3 regions of the Serratia sp. NPDC087055 genome follow, and region 3 is predicted to be linked to each of the others. Evidence: predicted binding sites of a transcription regulator. Region 3 holds the regulator's gene; each other region holds the start of a gene.
The links. The regulator sigma-54, encoded in region 3, starts transcription at its own class of promoters, with help from an activator protein. The targets are predictions, from matches to a motif close to GTTGGCACANNTTTCGCTNT.
Positions count from the first base shown of each region.

Region 1: a site for sigma-54 is predicted at 2,944-2,963, ahead of glnA (glutamate--ammonia ligase). Genes of this name have one in related genera too.
Region 2: a site for sigma-54 is predicted at 4,925-4,944, ahead of ACI2J2_RS14495 (circularly permuted type 2 ATP-grasp protein). Genes of this name have one in related genera too.

Region 1 covers NZ_JBJDOG010000008.1:12,212-19,170, reverse strand. The annotation lists gene yihX (glucose-1-phosphatase) at 94-684, opposite strand; gene typA (ribosome-dependent GTPase TypA) at 849-2,672, opposite strand; gene glnA (glutamate--ammonia ligase) at 3,043-4,452, shown strand; gene glnL (nitrogen regulation protein NR(II)) at 4,761-5,810, shown strand; gene glnG (nitrogen regulation protein NR(I)) at 5,819-6,959, shown strand, end outside.
Region 2 covers NZ_JBJDOG010000002.1:157,427-164,385, reverse strand. The annotation lists gene ACI2J2_RS14525 (ABC transporter ATP-binding protein) at 1-228, shown strand, start outside; gene ACI2J2_RS14520 (ABC transporter substrate-binding protein) at 358-1,314, shown strand; gene ACI2J2_RS14515 (FecCD family ABC transporter permease) at 1,314-2,318, shown strand; gene pyrB (aspartate carbamoyltransferase) at 2,750-3,685, shown strand; gene pyrI (aspartate carbamoyltransferase regulatory subunit) at 3,698-4,162, shown strand; gene ridA (2-iminobutanoate/2-iminopropanoate deaminase) at 4,320-4,706, shown strand; gene ACI2J2_RS14495 (circularly permuted type 2 ATP-grasp protein) at 4,980-6,416, shown strand; gene ACI2J2_RS14490 (alpha-E domain-containing protein) at 6,410-6,959, shown strand, end outside.
Region 3 covers NZ_JBJDOG010000003.1:287,563-294,521, reverse strand. The annotation lists gene ACI2J2_RS17560 (transcription antiterminator) at 1-826, shown strand, start outside; gene npr (PTS phosphocarrier protein NPr) at 882-1,154, opposite strand; gene rapZ (RNase adapter RapZ) at 1,151-2,005, opposite strand; gene ptsN (PTS IIA-like nitrogen regulatory protein PtsN) at 2,136-2,597, opposite strand; gene hpf (ribosome hibernation promoting factor) at 2,752-3,039, opposite strand; gene rpoN (RNA polymerase factor sigma-54) at 3,063-4,496, opposite strand; gene lptB (LPS export ABC transporter ATP-binding protein) at 4,546-5,271, opposite strand; gene lptA (lipopolysaccharide ABC transporter substrate-binding protein LptA) at 5,278-5,817, opposite strand; gene lptC (LPS export ABC transporter periplasmic protein LptC) at 5,786-6,364, opposite strand; gene kdsC (3-deoxy-manno-octulosonate-8-phosphatase KdsC) at 6,361-6,915, opposite strand; gene kdsD (arabinose-5-phosphate isomerase KdsD) at 6,933-6,959, opposite strand, start outside.

The DNA of each region.
Region 1 (6,959 bases), on a different contig from region 3:
CCTTAATAAGTCACCGGGGTAAGTACGTGCAGCAAACAACGCTGCGGCTTGAAAGACGACAGGCATATACGCCTTAAGCTTAACGCTTCGTGGTCATTGGGCAAAATACGCAGGCACCACGTCACGATCGGTAACGTGTACGACCTTAATCCCTAGCGCTTCAGCCGCTGCCACATTCGCCTCCACGTCATCAAAAAATACGGCCTGATCGGGTGCAGTATTTTCTGCGTTGAGTACATGCAGATAGATGTTGGCATCCGGTTTACGCATGCCAATGTCCTGCGACAAGTACAGATGATCGGCAGCTTCAGCAACCTGAGGGTAGTGCTGTGGCCAATAGTTGCAGTGCAAACGGTTGGTATTTGACAAGACGACGACCCGATGGCCTTCACTGCGCAGGCGCTTCATGATGTCGATCACTTCCGGGCGCAGTGCAACAAACACCGCCTGCCAACCGGTAGCAAATTGTTCAAAACTGAGGGCGATACCCATTTCATCACTCAGCCGTTCAGCAAAGTCTTCGTCGCTGATCTCACCACGCTCATGCTGTTGGAACAGTTCACCCATAGTGAAACGCTCAGACAATACGGCCAGCGGCGTACCACTTAAATTGCTCCATACACCCAGTACACGTTTGAAATCGATATCGACGATCACATTACCTAAATCAAAGATATACAGCATAGTCCTCTCCTGATGGGCCGGTGAGATTTTACTGTAGCGGGAAAAACAGAGGCTGAATAGAGAGCAGGAGGAAAAGCGTATAGCACGCGGCAGAAATGAGAAAAGACAGAGGAAAAAACTCAGGGCGCTGGACGCGCCCTAAGTGTTGCAGACTAAATCAGCGATTAAGCGTCTTTAGGACCGCGGCTTGCACGTTTACGATCGTTTTCCGTCAGGTGACGCTTACGGATACGGATCGAGGTTGGCGTCACTTCTACCAGTTCGTCATCATCGATGAACTCCAGAGCTTGCTCCAGGGTCATCTTGATAGCTGGGACCAGGGTAGTTGCTTCGTCAGTACCAGAAGCACGCATGTTGGTCAGCTTCTTACCGGTCAAGCAGTTCACGGTCAGGTCGTTAGAACGTGAGTGAATACCGATGATCTGGCCTTCATACACTTCCGCACCGTGGCCCAGGAACAACTTGCCGCGATCTTGCAGACCAAACAGGGCGAATGCTACCGCTTTGCCTTGGCCGTTAGAGATCAGCACGCCGTTCTGGCGCTGGCCAACTTCACCCGGACGCACATCGTCGTAGTGGCTGAAGGTGGAGTACAGCAGACCGGTACCAGAGGTCATGGTCATGAACTCGTTACGGAAGCCAATCAAGCCACGGCTTGGGATCACGTAGTCGAGACGCACACGGCCTTTACCGTCTGGATCCATGTTTTTCAGGTCAGCTTTACGCTCACCCATGGCTTGCATGACTGAACCCTGGTGCTGTTCTTCGATGTCCAAGGTCACGTTCTCAAACGGCTCTTGTTTACGACCATCGATTTCACGGAAGATAACTTTCGGACGGGATACCGCCAGTTCGAAACCTTCACGACGCATGTTTTCGATCAGAACCGACAGGTGAAGTTCACCACGGCCAGATACGCGGAATGCGTCAGCATCTTCAGTTTCTTCAACACGCAACGCAACGTTGTGCACCAATTCCTTGTTCAGACGCTCAAGGATTTGACGTGAAGTCACGAACTTACCTTCTTTACCGCAGAAAGGTGAGGTGTTGACGTTGAAGAACATGGTTACGGTTGGCTCATCGACAGACAGCGCTGGCAGTGCTTCCACTGCAGAGGTGTCACAGATGGTGTCGGAAATGTTCAGCTCGCCCAGACCGGTGATAGCGATGATGTCGCCCGCTTCAGCCAGGGTCGACTCGATACGCTCCAGACCCATGTGGCCCAGCACTTTGCCCACTTTACCGCTGCGAGTTTTACCTTCGCTATCGATGATAGTGACCTGCTGGTTTGGCTTCACTTTACCGCGCTTGATACGGCCGATGCCGATCACGCCCAGGTAGTTGTTGTAGTCCAGCTGAGAGATCTGCATCTGGAACGGTGCTTCGAGCTCAACCTGCGGTGCAGACACGTGGTCCACGATCGCTTGATACAGCGGGGTCATGTCTTCCGCCATCTCATTGTGGTCAGTACCCGCGATCCCCATCAGTGCAGAAGCATAGATGATTGGGAAGTCGAGCTGCTCGTCGGTCGCGTCGAGGTTAACGAACAGGTCGAAGACCTGATCAACAACCCAATCAGGACGTGCGCCTGGACGGTCAACCTTGTTGATTACCACGATCGGCTTCAGACCATTAGCAAACGCTTTTTTGGTCACAAAGCGGGTTTGCGGCATTGGGCCATCCATTGCGTCCACAACCAGCAGCACCGAGTCAACCATTGACATCACACGCTCAACCTCACCGCCGAAGTCGGCGTGTCCTGGGGTATCCACGATGTTGATGCGGTAGTCTTTCCAATTAATGGCGGTGTTTTTTGCGAGGATGGTAATCCCACGCTCTTTCTCCAAATCGTTGGAGTCCATTACGCGTTCGGTGGCTTCTACACGCTCTCCGAAAGTACCGGATTGTTGCAGCAGCTTATCAACCAGGGTGGTTTTACCATGGTCAACGTGGGCAATAATGGCGATGTTACGCAAATTTTCGATCACAGCTTTGCCTCAGGCATTAGAAATAGCGCGCTATTGTACACGTATTAAGCGAGGGACTAAACAAGATCACAACAGTCTCTTATAAACAACTGTGTACAGGTCAGTATGTGATCCCTTTCACGGTGCAAAAAGCATCATCTGGTGCACTTTTGCACCATTACAGTGCCCCACCTCGCACTGATTGCACCATTTAAGTGCAATACGTCACTAATGGTGCATACTCATTCTGTGCAAAACCCGCACAGAAAGGCGTTTAACACGCTTTCGCAAAGTTGGCACAGTTTTCGCTTTAGTCTTTTCAAGGCAAAAAAAGCCAGTTTCACAGATTCGTTCCACGACGACGACAATGATAAATCCGGGAGAGTTAAGTATGTCCGCTGAACACGTTTTGACGATGCTGAATGAGCATGAAGTGAAATTCGTAGACCTGCGTTTCACTGACACCAAGGGTAAAGAACAACACGTCACCATCCCTGCTCACCAGGTGAATGCCGACTTCTTCGAAGAAGGTAAAATGTTTGACGGCTCCTCGATCGGCGGTTGGAAAGGTATCAACGAATCTGACATGGTGCTGATGCCAGACGCCAGCACGGCGGTATTGGACCCGTTCTTCGAAGAATCTACCCTGATTATTCGTTGCGACATCCTTGAGCCAGGCACCATGCAAGGCTATGACCGTGACCCACGCTCCATTTCCAAGCGTGCAGAAGACTTCCTGCGTTCATCCGGCATTGCGGACACCGTATTGTTCGGGCCAGAGCCAGAATTCTTCCTGTTCGATGACATTCGTTTCGGCAGCAGCATCCGTGGTTCCCACGTGGCTATCGACGATATCGAAGGCGCATGGAACTCAGGCACCCAATACGATGGCGGCAACAAAGGCCACCGTCCGGCAGTGAAAGGCGGCTACTTCCCAGTTCCTCCGGTCGACTCTTCACAAGACATCCGTTCTACCATGTGTTTGACCATGGAAGAAATGGGTCTGGTTGTTGAAGCGCACCACCATGAAGTGGCAACTGCAGGTCAGAACGAAGTGGCAACCCGCTTCAACACCATGACCAAAAAAGCTGACGAAATCCAAATCTACAAATACGTGGTTCACAACGTGGCTCACGCATTTGGTAAAACAGCGACCTTCATGCCGAAGCCAATGTTCGGTGATAACGGTTCTGGTATGCACTGCCACATGTCTCTGTCCAAGAACGGCACGAACCTGTTCGCTGGCGACAAATACGGCGGCCTGTCTGAAACTGCCCTGTTCTATATCGGCGGTATCATCAAGCATGCTAAAGCAATCAATGCCCTGGCCAACCCGACCACCAACTCTTACAAGCGTCTGGTCCCAGGCTACGAAGCCCCGGTCATGCTGGCTTACTCAGCCCGTAACCGCTCCGCTTCTATCCGTATTCCGGTAGTAGCTAGCCCGAAAGCGCGTCGTATCGAAGCTCGCTTCCCGGATCCAGCAGCTAACCCATACCTGTGCTTCGCAGCTCTGCTGATGGCAGGCCTGGACGGTGTGATTAATAAAATCCACCCTGGCGATGCCATGGACAAAAACCTGTATGACCTGCCACCGGAAGAAGAAGCTGAAATTCCAAAAGTTGCAGGCTCCCTGGATGAAGCGCTGGCTGCATTAAGCGAAGACCGCGAGTTCCTGACCCGTGGCGGCGTCTTCACCGACGACGCGATCGACGCTTATATCGACCTGCGTAAAGAAGAAATGGATCGTGTTCGCATGACGCCACACCCGGTTGAATTCGAACTCTACTACAGCGTTTAAGTTTTACCGCGCCGTCTGCGGACGGCGCCCAGATTTAGTTGTCTTTTTTGTTGCCGTGGAAACTTTCTGCCCATCTTCGGATGGGTTTTTTTCTCCACCATATTTTCTGCAAAACTATTCCATACCGCGTACATGACGGATGGAGTAGGATAAATGCACTAAAAAGGTGCAGTCGTCTGCTATGCCCAATGAATTTCAAGGTGCAGCTAGGCGGCAACCGAGCCAACCGACAGGAGCTTGGTCTGCCAAGTGACTGGTGTGAGTAAGAGCAGCCAACAACGCTGCGTCTTGAAAGATGAAGGGCATATATGGCAACTGGCAAGCTGCCCGACGCAGGGCAGATCCTCAATTCGCTCATTAACAGCATTCTGCTGTTGGATGACTCACTGGCGGTTCATTACGCCAATCCGGCAGCACAACAACTGCTGGCACAGAGCTCCCGTAAACTTTTCGGTACGCCGTTACCCGATCTGCTCGGCTACTTCTCACTGAACGTCGATTTGATGCGTGAGAGCCTGCACGCCGGTCAGGGCTTTACCGATAACGAAGTGACCCTGGTGGTTGACGGGCGTGCGCACATCCTCTCTTTGACCGCCCAGGCGCTGCCTGAAGGCTACATCTTGGTCGAGCTGGCGCCGATGGATAACCAACGCCGCCTGAGTCAGGAACAGTTACAGCACGCACAACAAGTTGCAGCGCGTGATTTAGTCCGTGGTCTGGCACACGAGATCAAAAACCCATTGGGTGGTTTACGGGGCGCGGCGCAGTTGCTGGCCAAGGCGCTGCCTGATCCATCACTGACCGAATACACCAAGGTCATCATTGAACAGGCCGACCGCCTGCGCAACCTGGTTGATCGCCTGCTGGGCCCACAACGGCCTGGCCAGCACATTACCCAAAGTATTCATCAGGTCGCAGAACGCGTTTGCCAACTGGTGGCTCTCGAGAAACCCGATAACGTGACGCTGGTCCGTGATTACGACCCCAGCCTGCCAGAAATGGCACACGATCCGGATCAAATCGAACAGGTTCTGCTGAACATTACCCGTAACGCTCTGCAGGCACTGGGGCCGGCTGGCGGCACCATCACGCTGCGTACCCGCACCGCGTTCCAGATCACCCTGCATGGCAGTCGTTACCGGCTGGCAGCACGTATCGATATAGAGGATGACGGCCCCGGCGTGCCGGCGCAGTTACAAGACACGCTGTTTTACCCAATGGTCAGTGGCCGCGAAGGCGGAACCGGCTTGGGTTTATCCATCGCCCGTAATCTTATTGATCAACATTGCGGAAAAATTGAATTTAACAGTTGGCCAGGACATACCGAATTCTCGGTGTACCTGCCTATTCGTCAGTGAGGTTTTCTATGCAACGAGGGATAGTCTGGATCGTCGATGACGATAGCTCCATCCGCTGGGTGCTTGAACGCGCACTCACTGGGGCGGGTGTGAGCTGCGTGACCTTCGAGAGTGGCAATGAGGTGTTGGAAGCCCTGTCCACGCAAACACCTGACGTGTTGCTGTCTGACATCCGCATGCCCGGCATGGATGGTCTTGCATTACTCAAGCAGATAAAGCAGCGCCACCCTATGCTTCCGGTCATCATAATGACGGCACATTCGGATTTGGACGCCGCTGTCAGCGCATATCAACAAGGGGCATTTGATTACCTGCCAAAACCTTTTGATATCGATGAAGCTGTCGCACTGGTCGAACGTGCTATCAGTCATTATCAGGAACAACAACAGCCGGCGCGCAGCCAGCCGGCTAACGATCCGGTAGCGGATATTATCGGCGAAGCCCCGGCAATGCAGGATGTGTTCCGTATTATCGGACGTCTATCACGCTCGTCGATCAGCGTGTTGATCAACGGTGAATCCGGCACAGGTAAAGAACTGGTGGCTCATGCTCTGCACCGCCACAGCCCGCGCGTCAAATCGCCTTTTATCGCATTAAATATGGCCGCTATTCCCAAAGATCTGATCGAATCTGAACTGTTCGGTCACGAAAAGGGGGCCTTTACCGGTGCCAATCAGATCCGTCAGGGCCGCTTTGAGCAGGCTGACGGCGGAACCTTGTTCCTGGATGAAATCGGCGATATGCCGCTGGATGTTCAAACCCGTTTGCTGCGGGTACTGGCAGATGGCCAATTCTATCGGGTCGGCGGTTATGCCCCGGTTAAGGTAGACGTTCGTATCATCGCCGCGACACACCAGAACCTGGAATTACGCGTACAAGAAGGCAAATTCCGTGAGGATCTGTTCCATCGTCTCAATGTGATACGTGTACACCTGCCGCCATTGCGTGAGCGCCGTGAGGACATTCCGCGCCTGGCGCGCTACTTCCTGCAGGTGGCAGCAAAAGAGCTGGGCGTTGAGGCGAAGAATTTGCATCCAGAGACCGAAACGGCTCTGACTCGTCTGCCGTGGCCAGGCAACGTGCGTCAATTGGAGAACACCTGCCGCTGGTTAACCGTAATGGCCGCCGGGCAAGAGGTGCTGATTCAGG
Region 2 (6,959 bases), on a different contig from region 3:
CATAAAAAAAAGATAGCCACGTTAAAAGTGCTGCATGATCTGGAGTTGGTACAGCCCTTTTCAGACCAGGTCATCATGATGAATCAAGGGAAAATCGTTTGCCATGGCAGCCCTGATGCCGTGCTGGAGTCGGTGCACCTGCAACAGGTGTTTGGGATGAAATCCCTGCAAGCCCGCCATCCTGAAACCGGCAAAGCCCTGCGCTTCTTCGAGGCATTGCCGACATAAACCCGCTTAAATCCCAACAATCGACGGTTGTTTGATCTAACTACATTTGTCATATGAATTATTCAGGTATGTTGCCCCCGTATCCAACGAGCCGGGTGACTGACTTCGGTTTTTGAATCTGGAGTCGATGTGAAAAAGTTAACCCTCGCCACATTACTGGCATTAACTGCAGGAAGCGCCGGCGCTTCTGGTTTCCCTGTCACGGTGGACAACTGTGGTCAGCCACTGACCTTTACCCAAGCCCCACAGCGCGCCGTTATTCAAGACATTAATATGTCGCAAATGGCGTTTGCCCTGCGGCTGCAGCCGGCGATGGTTGGCGTGACGGGGATCTCCGGCTGGTATAAAAATATTCCTGAATTCACGCAACAGCAGGGGGCGATCCCTGAACTGGCGCCGAAATACCCAACGATCGAAAACCTGCTCGCCGTGAGTCCTGACCTGTTCTTTGCAGGCTGGAATTATGGTCTGCGTGGTGACGTTACCCCGCAAGCGCTGGCAAAATTCAATGTCAAAACGCTGGTGCTGAGTGAAAGCTGCATCCACGTCGACAAGCATCGCCCACGCGCCAGTATGGATTTGTTATACGGAGACATCATTAGACTCGGTAAAGTATTTGGTAAACAGGAAGATGCGGAAACACTGGTCAATGGCTGGCAGAAACAGGTGGAAGGTATCCATCGCAAAATTGCGACGCAAAAACCGATAAAGGTATTTCTTTATGATTCCGGTGAAGAAAAGCCCTATACCAGTGGGCCTTACGCCATGCCGACGGCAATTATTGAAGCCGCTGGGGCAAAGAATGTGATGGAAACCCTGAACACCAGTTGGACGACCACCAATTGGGAAAGTGTCGCGGCGATGGAACCTGAATTTATCATTCTGGTGGATTACCAATCAGAGGCATCCAGCGATACCGACGCACGGCAGCTTTTCCTTGAACAACATCCCCTGATGAAAAAAACACTGGCGGTTATTCACCACCGTTATTTGAAATTAAAATATCAGGAACTGACGCCGGGGCCGGCCAATATTGAAGCCATCCATAAACTGGCTCACGCTCTTTATCCCGCCGCCTTCAGCTAATGTCGGAAAAAAACCGTTTTAGGCTGGCATGGGCAGTCGCCCCACTGCTATTGGCAGGGCTCATCCTCGGCAATATCGTGCAAGGCAGTGTGCCACTCTCTTTTTCTCAGGTGATGACCGCGCTGGGTATCACCCAGGGTGATGTGCCGCCAATGATTAAAAGCATTGTGCTGGAACTGCGTTTGCCACGAACGCTGCTGGGTTTACTGGCAGGAGCCGGATTGGCACTGGTCGGCGCACTCTTGCAAACCACTACCCGCAACGATCTGGCCGATCCTTTTCTGTTCGGCCTTTCCTCGGGCGCCTCTGCCGGCGTGGTGCTGGTGATTACCCGTCTCGGTAATAGCCTGGGGGCGTGGGCTTTACCCGTTTCCTCTTTTGTTGGCGGAATACTCTCCGCCGCGGTCGTGATGCTTATTTTCATGACCCAATCGCAGAAAGGCACCGAGAAACTGATCATCTGCGGCCTCGCGGTCTCTTTTTTATTCGGGGCCTTCACCAATTATCTGGTTTTTTCCGGCGATCAACGAACAGCCGGCAGCGTACTCTTCTGGACACTGGGCGGGCTGGGTCTGGCCCGTTGGGATAATTTGATTTTTGCCTTGATCGCGCTGCTGTTACTGGTGGTATTGATTACATTACGCTGGCGATCGCTGGATGCTTTACTGGCGGGTGAACAGACTGCCGGCACGCTGGGCATCAACACCAGCCGATTACGCATGGAAGTCTTTCTGTGTTGTTCGCTGGCGACCGCGTTACTGGTGGCATTAACCGGAGTGATTGGGTTTGTCGGCTTAATGGTTCCCCATCTGGCACGCCCCTTTACCGGCGTTCGTCACCGGCGCCTGCTGCCGTTGGTTGGCGTCATGGGAGCAATGTTACTCTCTGCCGGCGATCTGCTAAGCCGCGTCATTGCCTCGCCCCAAGAACTGCCCATCGGGATTATTACTGCCGGTCTTGGCGGGATTTTCGTGCTGGTTATTTTACTGCGGCGCACTCACTGATCCTTGATTTACAGGGCAGGTTCCTAAAAGCAACCAGCCAATCGATTGCGAAATGGCAAAAAATCGGCGTTTTAGCGCTTGCAGTGTCCAAAAGCGCGAGTATAATGCGCGACAATTTGCCAGGAGAAAGCATGAAAAACGACGTTTGTTTTGTTAGCCACAACCGACAAAACCGACTGCCAATCGGCAGCCAACTGCCGTTATTTCTCCTGTTGCTAAACCGATCGTTTCAAGCCCCTCATTGAGGGGCTTTTTTTTGCCTTAAAAAATCATGCCCGAGAGATTTCGGGGCGCAGCCAGAGGTAACCGCTTGAATCACCCTGCGCTTAGTCAGCTAAGTGACGGGGGAAAAGCGAGAAGCCAACACCGCTGCGGTTCGAAAGATGACGGGCATTCCCGCGCCACGGGCATGTGTCGAGAAGGAGTGAAAAATGGCCAATCCGCTGTATCACAAAAATATCATCTCTATTAACGATCTCAGCCGCGAGGATCTGGAGCTGGTGCTACGCACCGCCGCCAGCCTGAAATCCAATCCACAGCCTGAGCTGCTAAAGCACAAGGTCATTGCCAGCTGCTTCTTTGAAGCGTCAACCCGTACCCGCTTGTCGTTTGAAACCGCGATGCACCGCCTGGGGGCCTCGGTGGTTGGCTTTGCCGACGGCAGCAACACCTCACTCGGCAAGAAAGGCGAAACCCTGGCTGACACTATCTCGGTCATTGGCACCTACGTCGACGCCATCGTAATGCGCCACCCACAGGAAGGCGCTGCACGGCTGGCAACCGAATTCTCCGGCGGGATCCCGGTGCTCAACGCCGGTGACGGGGCCAACCAGCATCCGACGCAAACGCTGCTGGATCTGTTCACCATTCAGGAAACGCAGGGCCGCCTGAACAACATCAATATCGCTATGGTGGGTGACCTGAAATACGGACGTACCGTGCATTCACTGGCACAGGCGCTGGCTAAATTTGAAGGCAACCGCTTCTTCTTCATCGCCCCGGACGCGCTGGCCATGCCGACCTACATCCTGAAAATGCTGGAAGAAAAAGGCATCCAATACAGCCTGCACAGCAGTATCGAGGAAGTGGTGCCTGAACTGGATATTCTCTACATGACCCGGGTACAGAAAGAGCGCCTGGACCCTTCCGAATACGCTAACGTGAAAGCGCAGTTCGTCCTGCGTGCAGCGGATCTGGCAGACGCACGTACCCATCTCAAAGTCTTGCACCCGCTGCCGCGCATTGACGAGATCACTACCGACGTGGATAAAACACCCTACGCCTACTACTTCCAGCAGGCAGGCAACGGTATTTACGCGCGTCAGGCACTGTTGGCGCTGGTATTAAACGCAGATTTGGCTCTTTAAGGGGGAACCGTCATGACTCACGATAACAAACTGCAGGTTGAAGCAATCAAATGCGGTACGGTGATTGACCATATTCCGGCACAGATAGGGTTTAAGCTACTGACGCTGTTTAAACTGACTGCCACCGATCAGCGCATTACTATCGGCCTGAACCTGCCGTCCAATGAGCTGGGCCGCAAAGATCTGATTAAAATCGAGAACACGTTCCTGACGGAGCAACAAGCCAACCAATTGGCGATGTACGCCCCCAAAGCGACGGTTAACCGCATCGATAATTACGAGGTGGTGCGTAAACTGACTCTCAGCCTGCCGGATCATATCGACGGCGTGCTGACCTGTCCGAACAGCAACTGCATCAGCCGTAGTGAACCGGTATCGTCCAGCTTTAGCGTGAAATCCCGCGACGGTGACGTACACCTGAAGTGCCATTACTGCGAGAAAGAGTTCGAACACCAGGTCGTATTGCAGGCAGACTAAATCTGCGCTTTTCGCCGGGAGACGGCGCTGTTATTCTCCCGGCGACGCCCTATAATGGGGTTTCTGGATAGAACAACCCACGTTGCTACCCAATGGATTTTAAGCCGTAGCCAACAACGCTGCGGTTTGAAAGACGAAGGGTAAATTAGGAGAAAAAATGTCACGTAACATCAGCACTGAACTCGCCCCGGCAGCCATTGGTCCTTACGTGCAGGGCGTTGATCTGGGCAGCATGATCATCACTTCCGGTCAGATCCCTGTCGATCCTAAAACCGGTGCCGTTGCCGACGACGTGACCGCTCAGGCACGCCAGTCACTGGAAAACGTTAAAGCGATCGTTGAAGCCGCAGGCCTGAAAGTCGCCGATATCGTGAAAACCACGGTATTCGTGAAAGATCTGAACGATTTCGCCACCGTTAACGCCGCGTACGAAAGCTTCTTCACCGAACATAACGCGCCTTTCCCAGCACGTTCTTGCGTCGAAGTTGCTCGTCTGCCAAAAGACGTGAAAATCGAAATCGAAGCCATCGCCGTTCGTCGTTAATTCTACGGCAACGCGCCCAACGGTCAGCCATCGGCTGGCCGTTTTTATTTTTCCACTTGCAGCATGCCCCTCTTCTGACGCGCCACTAACGATCACTCTGGCTCTCGCTCACTGCAGTTTCGCCCCGTTTTAAGGCACCCCTCGCTTTGATTGCACCTAGAGAGTGCTCCTTCTCGTCCCAATCCTGTGTTTTCGCGCCATTTTCGCCCCTTTCTCACCTTGGCACATTTTATGCTGGATCCGTTTACAGCCTGTAATGTCGACGAGGTGATGATGCTAAATATCGATCTGTCCGCTTCACCGTTTTTTGATGAGATGCTTCTGGCTGAGGGTAAACACCGGGGTCACTACGAAGCTTACTGGCACTGGCTGCAACAGGCCGACCAAAAGGCCATTCAACGCAAAAGAGAAGAAGCTGCACTGCTGTTTCACCGAGTGGGGATTACCTTTAATGTCTATGGTGATGACGATGGTGCCGAACGACTGATCCCGTTTGATAGCGTGCCACGCATCATTCCCGCCAGCGAATGGGCGATGCTCGATCGCGGCATTCGCCAACGTGTTCAGGCGCTAAACGCCTTTCTTCACGACATTTACCATCAACAACATATTCTGAAGGCCGGGATCATTCCGGCAGAACAGGTGCTGGCGAACGATCAATATCAGCCTTGTATGCAAGGGGTCGATCTGCACCGCAATATTTACGCGCACATCGTTGGCGTGGACATGGTGCGTAACGGTGACGGCCAATATTACGTGCTGGAAGATAACCTGCGCACGCCCTCCGGCGTTTCCTACATGCTGGAAAACCGCAAGATGATGATGCGCCTGTACCCCGAACTGTTCGCCCAGCAACGCATTGCACCGGTGGAACGCTATCCGTCGCACCTGCTGCAAACCCTGCGCGAAAGCTCGCCGATTAACGATCCCACGGTCGTGGTACTGACTCCGGGCCGCTTTAACAGCGCCTATTTCGAGCACAGTTTCCTGGCGCAGCAGATGGGGGTTGAGCTGGTGGAAAGCGCCGACCTGTTCGTCAAGGACGGCGCCGTGTTTATGCGCACCACCGCCGGGCCTTGCAAGGTGGATGTGATTTACCGCCGGGTGGACGACGCGTTCCTCGATCCGCTGGCGTTCCGCCCCGACTCGATGCTCGGCGTTCCGGGGCTGCTGTCGGTTTACCGCACCGGCAATGTGGTACTGGCAAACGCCATTGGCACCGGCGTGGCCGACGACAAGTCGATCTATCCGTATGTGCCGGACATGGTGCGTTTCTATCTGCAAGAAGAGCCGATCCTCAACAACGTCCCCACCTGGCAATGTCGTCACAAGAATGAGCTGTCCTATGTGTTGGCCAATCTGGATCAGATGGTGGTGAAAGAGGTCCACGGTGCCGGTGGTTACGGCATGCTGATCGGCCCGGCGGCGACCAAAGACGAAATCGCCCATTTCCGCACCTTGCTGTTAGCCAAACCCCATAACTACATTGCGCAAAATACCCTGGCGCTGTCGACCTGCCCGACTTTCGTCAACGAAGGCTTGGCCCCGCGGCATATCGATCTGCGGCCGTTTGCCCTCAGCGGGGCTGAAATTCGGCTGGTGCCCGGCGGGCTGACGCGTGTGGCGCTGGCGCAAGGTTCGCTGGTGGTCAACTCGTCGCAAGGCGGGGGAACCAAGGACACCTGGGTGTTGGAGGACGACATATGCTGAGCCGAACTGCCAGTGAACTCTATTGGATGGCCCGCTATCTGGAGCGGGCAGAAAGCATTGCCCGGGTACTTGATGTGACCAACAAGCTGTCGATGATGCCAATCCGCGACAGCGAAGATCAGGATTTGCAGGTGCCACTCAATTTGACCAGCACCGGGCAACTGTATGCCGCCGCCTATCCCGATCTAACCATGGCCAACCTGGTGAGTTTTTTCGCACTCGACAGCCGCAATTACAGCAGCATTTACAGCTGCCTGCAAATGGGGTGGAACAATGCCCATGCGGTGCGTGGCAGCCTGTCCTCCGAGGTGTGGGAGTGCATTAATGCCACCTGGATCGAGATGAAGCTAATCCGCCGCCAAGGCATAGGTTCGGTAGGCGCAGATGCCTTTTTCGACTGGGTGAAAGAGCGTTCACACCTGTTTCGCGGTGCCATGTTCGGCACCTTGTTACGCAGTGACGCCATGTGCTTTATCCGCCTCGGTACCCTGTTGGAGCGGGCCGACGGCACCGCACGTCTGCTGGGAGTCAAGAATAGCTTGA
Region 3 (6,959 bases):
TAGCTGGGGGAAATACACGCCTTATACCCTGAGTGAGAACGAAATTGGGTATCTGGTACTGCACATTGGTGTTGGGCTGGAACGGCATTACAACATCGGCTATGAGCGGCACCCGCAGGTGATGTTGGTCTGTGATACCGGCAACTCGACGGTGCGGATGATCCAGGCACAGATTGCGCGTAAGTACCCACAACTGGTCATGACGAGGATCGTTTCGCTACGTGATTACGAGGTGCTCAACCATATTGACGAAGATTTTGTTATTTCCAACGCGCGGGTCAGCGAAAAGAACAAGCCTGTGGTTGTGATGTCACCGTTCCCGACTGAATATCAGCTAGAGCAGCTTGGCAAACTGGTTCTGGTGGATCGCACCAAACCCTACATGCTGGAGAAGTTCTTCGATGCCGACCACTTTATGGTGGTCAACGAATCGCTGACCCAGGCGCAATTGTTCCAGCAAGTCTGTAGTCAGCTTGAACGTGAAGGCTATGTTGGTGATGATTTTTATCCGTCGGTAGTTGAGCGCGAAGCCATTGTTTCCACGATGTTGGGTGAAGGTATCGCACTGCCACACTCACTCGGGTTACTGGCGAAAAAAACCGTGGTGGTGACGCTGCTGGCACCACAGGGCATCGTCTGGGGCGAAGGTGAGATCGCTCACGTGATCTTCCTGCTGGCAATCAGTAAAAGCGATTACGAAGAAGCGATGGCGATCTATGATCTGTTCGTCACCTTCGTGCGTGAACGATCGATGAGTCGCCTGCTGGGCAGTGACAATTTTGATAGCTTTAAGGCGGTGGCGCTGGACTGTTTGAGCCGGATCTAGCTGCAGGAATGAGGTGTTGTAAAATCGGTGCGCATCATGCAGCGCACCTTACTCTTTAATCTTCGTCAAAACCGGAATTAATCAACTCAATCACGGCGGCCAACGCTTTTACTTCATCCGGGCCTGTGGCTTCCACTTCGATATGGCGCCCCTGTGCGGAGTCCAGCATCAGCAGCGCAATCACGCTGCTGGCCTCGGCTTCTGTGCCGCTGTCGTTACGCAGCATCACTTCGGCGTCAAAACTCTGCACCAGCTCGAACAGCTTCATCGCTGGGCGTGCATGCATACCAAGTTTGTTTTTGATTTCAACCGTTTGCTTGACCGTCATTGTTTGCGTTTTTCCAACGTACGATGGCGTGATTGCACGTTCTTGCCGCGCGAGCGGAAGTAGTCGGCCAATTGTTCCGCCACGTACACTGAACGGTGTTTACCGCCGGTACAGCCAATGGCCACCGTCAGGTAGCTGCGGTTGTTGGTTTCCAGCATCGGCAGCCACTGTTCCAGATAACTGCGCGTCTGGTAGATGAAGTTGTGCACTTCAGTGTGGCGATCGAGGAATGAGGCAACGGGTTTATCCAAACCGGTCATTGGGCGCAGTTTTGGATCCCAGTGTGGGTTCGGCAAGAATCGTACGTCGAACACGTAATCGGCATCGATCGGGATACCGTGTTTAAAGCCGAAGGATTCAAACACCATGGTTAGCTCACGCTCGCGTTTGCCCAACAGGCGTGTACGCAGCATTTCGGCCAGCTCATGCACTGACATTTCTGACGTGTCGATGATCAGGTCGGCTCTGGAACGCAGGGGTTCGAGCAGATCACTCTCTTCATCGATAGCGCTTTCCAGTGACAGGTTCTTGCTAGAGAGCGGATGCAGACGGCGTGTATCACTGTAGCGGCGAATCAGCGTATTGCGATCGGCGTCGAGGAACAGCAACTGCGGCGAGAAGCTGTCAGGCAGCTGAGTCATCGCATATTCAAACACTTCCGGCGATTCCGGCATGTTACGTACGTCGATGCTTACCGCTGCGGAGCTGTTGCGTTCCGCCAGCGTATTGGCAAGCTGCGGTAGCAGTACCACGGGCAGGTTATCAACGCAGTAAAAACCCATGTCTTCCAACGCCCGCAAGGCGACGGATTTCCCTGAACCGGAACGGCCGCTGACAATCATCAGCACCATGTGGAAACTCCCCTGGCATCTCAGTGGCGTCTATCGCCACCTTTAGAAACTTTATTATTCCGGCCTGAACCGGAATCCATCATGGCTAAACAGTATCGTTATCCGGGCTGGAAGTCACGCCAGCCGGGCGTTACTCGGTGATGATTTGGTAAAGCTCTTCGTCACTTTGCGCGGCACGCAGGCGACGGCATACGGTTTTGTCGGCCAGGCGCTTGGCGACCAGGGACAGGGTATGCAAATGGGTTTTACATTGATCTGCCGGTACCAGTAAGGCGAATAGCAGATCGACCGGCTGGTTATCAATGGCATCAAAGGCGATAGGTTGGTCGAGACGGATAAACACGCCAACAGCCCGCAATGTGTCCTCTTCCAGTTTGCCATGGGGAATGGCGATACCGTTGCCGATACCGGTGCTGCCCATACGCTCGCGGGTGAGAACCGCGTCAAACACCACCTGTGGTGACAGGTTTAGCTGCTTGGCGGCCAGTTCGCTGATAATTTCCAAAGCGCGTTTCTTGCTAGTGCAATGGACGGCGCTTCTGGTGCACTCGATGTTTAAGACCGAGCTTAATTGCATTGTTTCGTTGTTCATCTCATCTTCACTTAAAACCACACCAGCAAGCAGGCTTGTGAGGTGATTTTTCGCCTGTTGGCTTATCGGCGCGGTACCCATAGACAAACAGGTAACGCGCCGATGGCCGAATCTACGTTTGAGCCGAATCCGCGGACGGAAACGGCCCAGAATGTCAGTGTTGCTTCAGTTTGTCTTTATGTTTGTTCAATTGACGTGCCAGTTTGTCGATCAGGGTATCAATTGCAGCATACATGTTCTCGTCTTCCGAGGTGGCGTGCAACTCGCCTCCATTCACGTGCACCGTTGCTTCCGCAATCTGTTGCACTTTTTCCACACTAAGAACGACATACACCTGATTTATGCGGTCAAAATACTGTTCGAGTTTAGCGAACTTGGTGTTCACGAACTCACGCAATGGTTCGGTGATTTCGATGTGGTGTCCGGTAATGTTGAGCTGCATAGTGTCTTCCTTCTCAATAGAGGTCAAACCAACTGTTTACGCTGGTTGGACGGCGGGATGGACAAAGACTCTCGGTACTTGGCGACGGTACGCCGCGCCACGATGATCCCCTGATCGGAGAGCAGGGTGGCCAGCTTGCTGTCGCTGAGCGGTTTGGCGGGGTTTTCCGCCGCGATCATTTTCTTCACGACTGCCCGGATCGCCGTAGAGGAAGCCTCGCCTCCGCTGTCGGTATTCACATGGCTTGAGAAGAAATATTTCAATTCGAAAATGCCGCGCGGACTGTGCAAAAACTTTTGCGTAGTCACGCGTGAGATTGTCGATTCATGCATCTCCACGGCCTGAGCGATGTCCGCCAGTACCATGGGTTTCATAAATTCTGCACCTTGCTCAAAGAAGGCCTGTTGCTGCTCGACAATGCAGCGTGAGACTTTCAGTAAAGTGTCGTTCCTGCTTTCCAGACTTTTGATCAGCCATTTGGCTTCCTGCAGATTACTGCGGATGTACTGTCCGTCGCTGTCGTTACGCGCGCTGTTGCCCATGGCGGCGTATTGCTGGTTGATCTTCAGCCGTGGAATACTGTCACTGTTGAGCTCAACCGTCCAAACATCTTGCACTTTGCGTACCAGCACGTCTGGGATCACGTACTCAGACTCGCCGGTATTGATCGACTGGCCCGGACGCGGATCGAGTGACTGAATCAGCTGCATCGCTTCTTTCAGTGTATCTTCTTTTGAGCGCGTTGTTCGCATTAGGCTGCGAAAGTCGTGGTTGGCCAGCAAGTCCAGGTGTTCACTGATGATCAGGCGTGCTTCAGCCAGATAGGGCGTGTCTTCGGCATACTGGGAAAGCTGAACCAACAGGCAATCACGCAGATCGCGCGCGGCAACGCCAACCGGATCAAAACGCTGTACGCGTTTCAATACGGCTTCGACTTCGTCCATTGTCACATTTTCGTCACCGATGCTCTCCAGAATGTCTTCCAGCGGCACGGTGAGATAACCGGTGTCGTCGACAGCGTCAACGATTGAGGTGGCGATGGCGGCATCCGTATCGGAAAACGGTGTGAGATCCACCTGCCACATCAGATAGTCCTGCAGGGTCTGGGTGGTTTCACCTTGATAAACCGGGAGTTCATCATCGCTGTAATCAGTACGGGTACCGGAGGGGGTACCCGCCGTATAGATTTCATCCCAGGTAGCGTCCAACGGCAGCTCTTCCGGCATGTCTTTCTGTTCTAGCGCTTCGCGGGTGTCCAAACCTTCGGTTTCGAGGGTTTCTTTGGTTTCGATTTCTTCGTGCAGGTCAGTCTGTTCAAGCAATGGGTTGCTCTCTAATGCCAGCTGTATCTCCTGCTGGAGTTCAAGCGTGGACAACTGCAACAGGCGGATAGCCTGCTGGAGTTGGGGGGTCATAGCCAATTGTTGGCTAAACCTGAGTTGCAAACCTTGCTTCATAATCTTCTGTTTACTTCCGTTAACCGTCGCCCAATGGGCGCGCTGGTACTCAGAGGCGGAATTCTTCGCCCAGATAAACGCGTTTCACCTGCTCATCGGCCAGAATAGCATCCGGCGTGCCGTGAGCAATCAGTTTGCCCTGGCTGACAATGTAGGCGCGTTCACATACGTCCAGCGTTTCGCGCACGTTGTGGTCGGTGATCAGCACGCCCAGGCCGCTATCACGCAAGTGCTCGATAATCTTTTTAATGTCGATAACGGAGATGGGGTCGACCCCGGCGAAGGGTTCATCCAGCAGGATGAATTTCGGGTTGGCCGCCAGGGCTCGGGCGATCTCCACGCGGCGGCGTTCGCCACCGGACAAGGCCTGGCCCAGGTTGTCGCGCAGATGGGAGATATGGAACTCTTCCATCAGCTCTACCGCACGGTCTGCTCGCTGTTCGCTGCTGAGGTCATCACGGATCTCAAGAACGGCCATCAGGTTGTCATACACGCTCAGGCGGCGGAAGATTGACGCTTCTTGCGGTAGATAGCCGATACCACGACGCGCGCGCGCATGCAGTGGCAACAGGCTGATGTCTTCTTCGTCAATCACGATACGCCCGGCATCACGTTGAACGATACCCACCACCATGTAGAAGGTGGTGGTCTTACCGGCACCGTTCGGCCCCAGAAGGCCGACGATTTCGCCGGATTTCACGTTCAGACTGACGTCTTCAACAACTTTGCGGCCCTTGTAGGCTTTCGCCAAGTTTTCTGCGATGAGTGTAGCCATAAGTGATTAGTTACTCTTCTTTTGCCCGTTTTTGTCTTGCAACTGCGACGGTACCAGAACCGTAGTCACGCGTTTGCCTTTATCGCTAAACGCCTGCATTTGCTGCTGTTGCACCAGGTAGGTGATGCGATCGCCTTTTACGTTGCTGTCGAGCTGTTCCAGATAGGCATTCCCGGTCAGGGTCACTAACTGCGAGGCGACATCGTAACGGACCTTTTGGGCATGGCCTTTCACCGGCTTGCCACTGTCTTGCATCTGGTAAAAAGTCACTGGGTTACCAAAGGCTTCAATGTAGGTTTTGTTCTGATCGCCGCCCGGCCGAGTCACCACGACCTTGTCCGCCTTGATATCGATGGTGCCTTGCTTAATCACCACGTTATCAGTAAAGGTGCTGACGTTGCTCTGCATATCCAGTGACTGTTTCAGTGAATCAATGCTCACCGGTTGATTGGAGTCGGACTTCAGCGCCCAAGCGGGGGCGCTGGCGGCCAAAATCAAGCTGCCGATCAACAGATTACGGCGTTGTTTTTTGGTTCTGAATTTCATAGTTGGTCTTAACCTTATCAATCAGCTCAGCGGTTTTGGTCCGCAGGTTCCCACGCATTTTCATGCCGTTAGAGGTGAAGTTCGTCCCGTAGAGTGTCACTTCGTCATCCGAAGACACATCCTGGGTCACCAGGTTCACCTGAGCATTATCTGTTTTAATTTTTTCCAGCTGTGAGGTGGTGGTCAGGCTATTCACCTCGACATGGCCGTAAAGATACAGCATCCGATCTTTAGTCAGTTTGGCGCGATCGGCGCGAACTGACCAGGTAGCCACCGCGTTTTCATCAAACAGCGTCATCACTGGCTGGGTAAACCAGCTTAAATCATCGGCGGTATAATACTTCACATCTTCCGCTACCAGCTTGTAACTCAGCTTGCCGGTCGGATTGTACACTATGGTGACCGTGTGCTGGCTCTGGTAAGTCGGGTCCTGACTGTTCACCGGCCCTGGGACCGCGTCATTATTGAAATCAGCCATGTTCCAGCCAATCAGCGCCAATGCGATCACCGCCAGCAAAAGGGTGATCCAAAGTTTGGTTTTACTCATATCGACAGCCCTTTGGCGTCCTCCAGCTTGTTCTGAGCCAAAAGAATAATGTCGCACAGCTCGCGCACCGCGCCGCGGCCGCCGGCAATGCGGGTAACGTAGTGGGCGCGTGGCAGCAGCAACGGATGTGCATCTGCGACCGCAACGGCCAGGCCAACTTGCGCCATCACCGGCCAGTCGATCAGATCGTCACCAATATAGGCGACCTGATCTGCCGTAAGCGACAGTGTATCCAACAGTTCACGGAAGGCCAAAAGCTTATCGGATTGCCCCTGATAAAGGTGGGTGATACCGAGGGTATTTGCCCGGTCTTCCAGCAGCTTGGCGGAACGACCGGTGATGATCGCCACCTCGATATCTGAGGTTTTCAGGCAGCGGATACCGTAACCGTCACGGACGTTGAATGCTTTTAATTCTTCGCCATTGTTGCCCATGAAAATCAGGCCGTCTGACAGCACGCCATCGACATCACAAATCAGCAGGCGGATTTTCCCGGCACGCGCCATGACATCTTGTTCTACAGGCCCGTAGCAGGTTTCAACCAGACTCATTGAGTTCTCTTCCATAATTAAACGACACCGGCGCGCAGCATGTC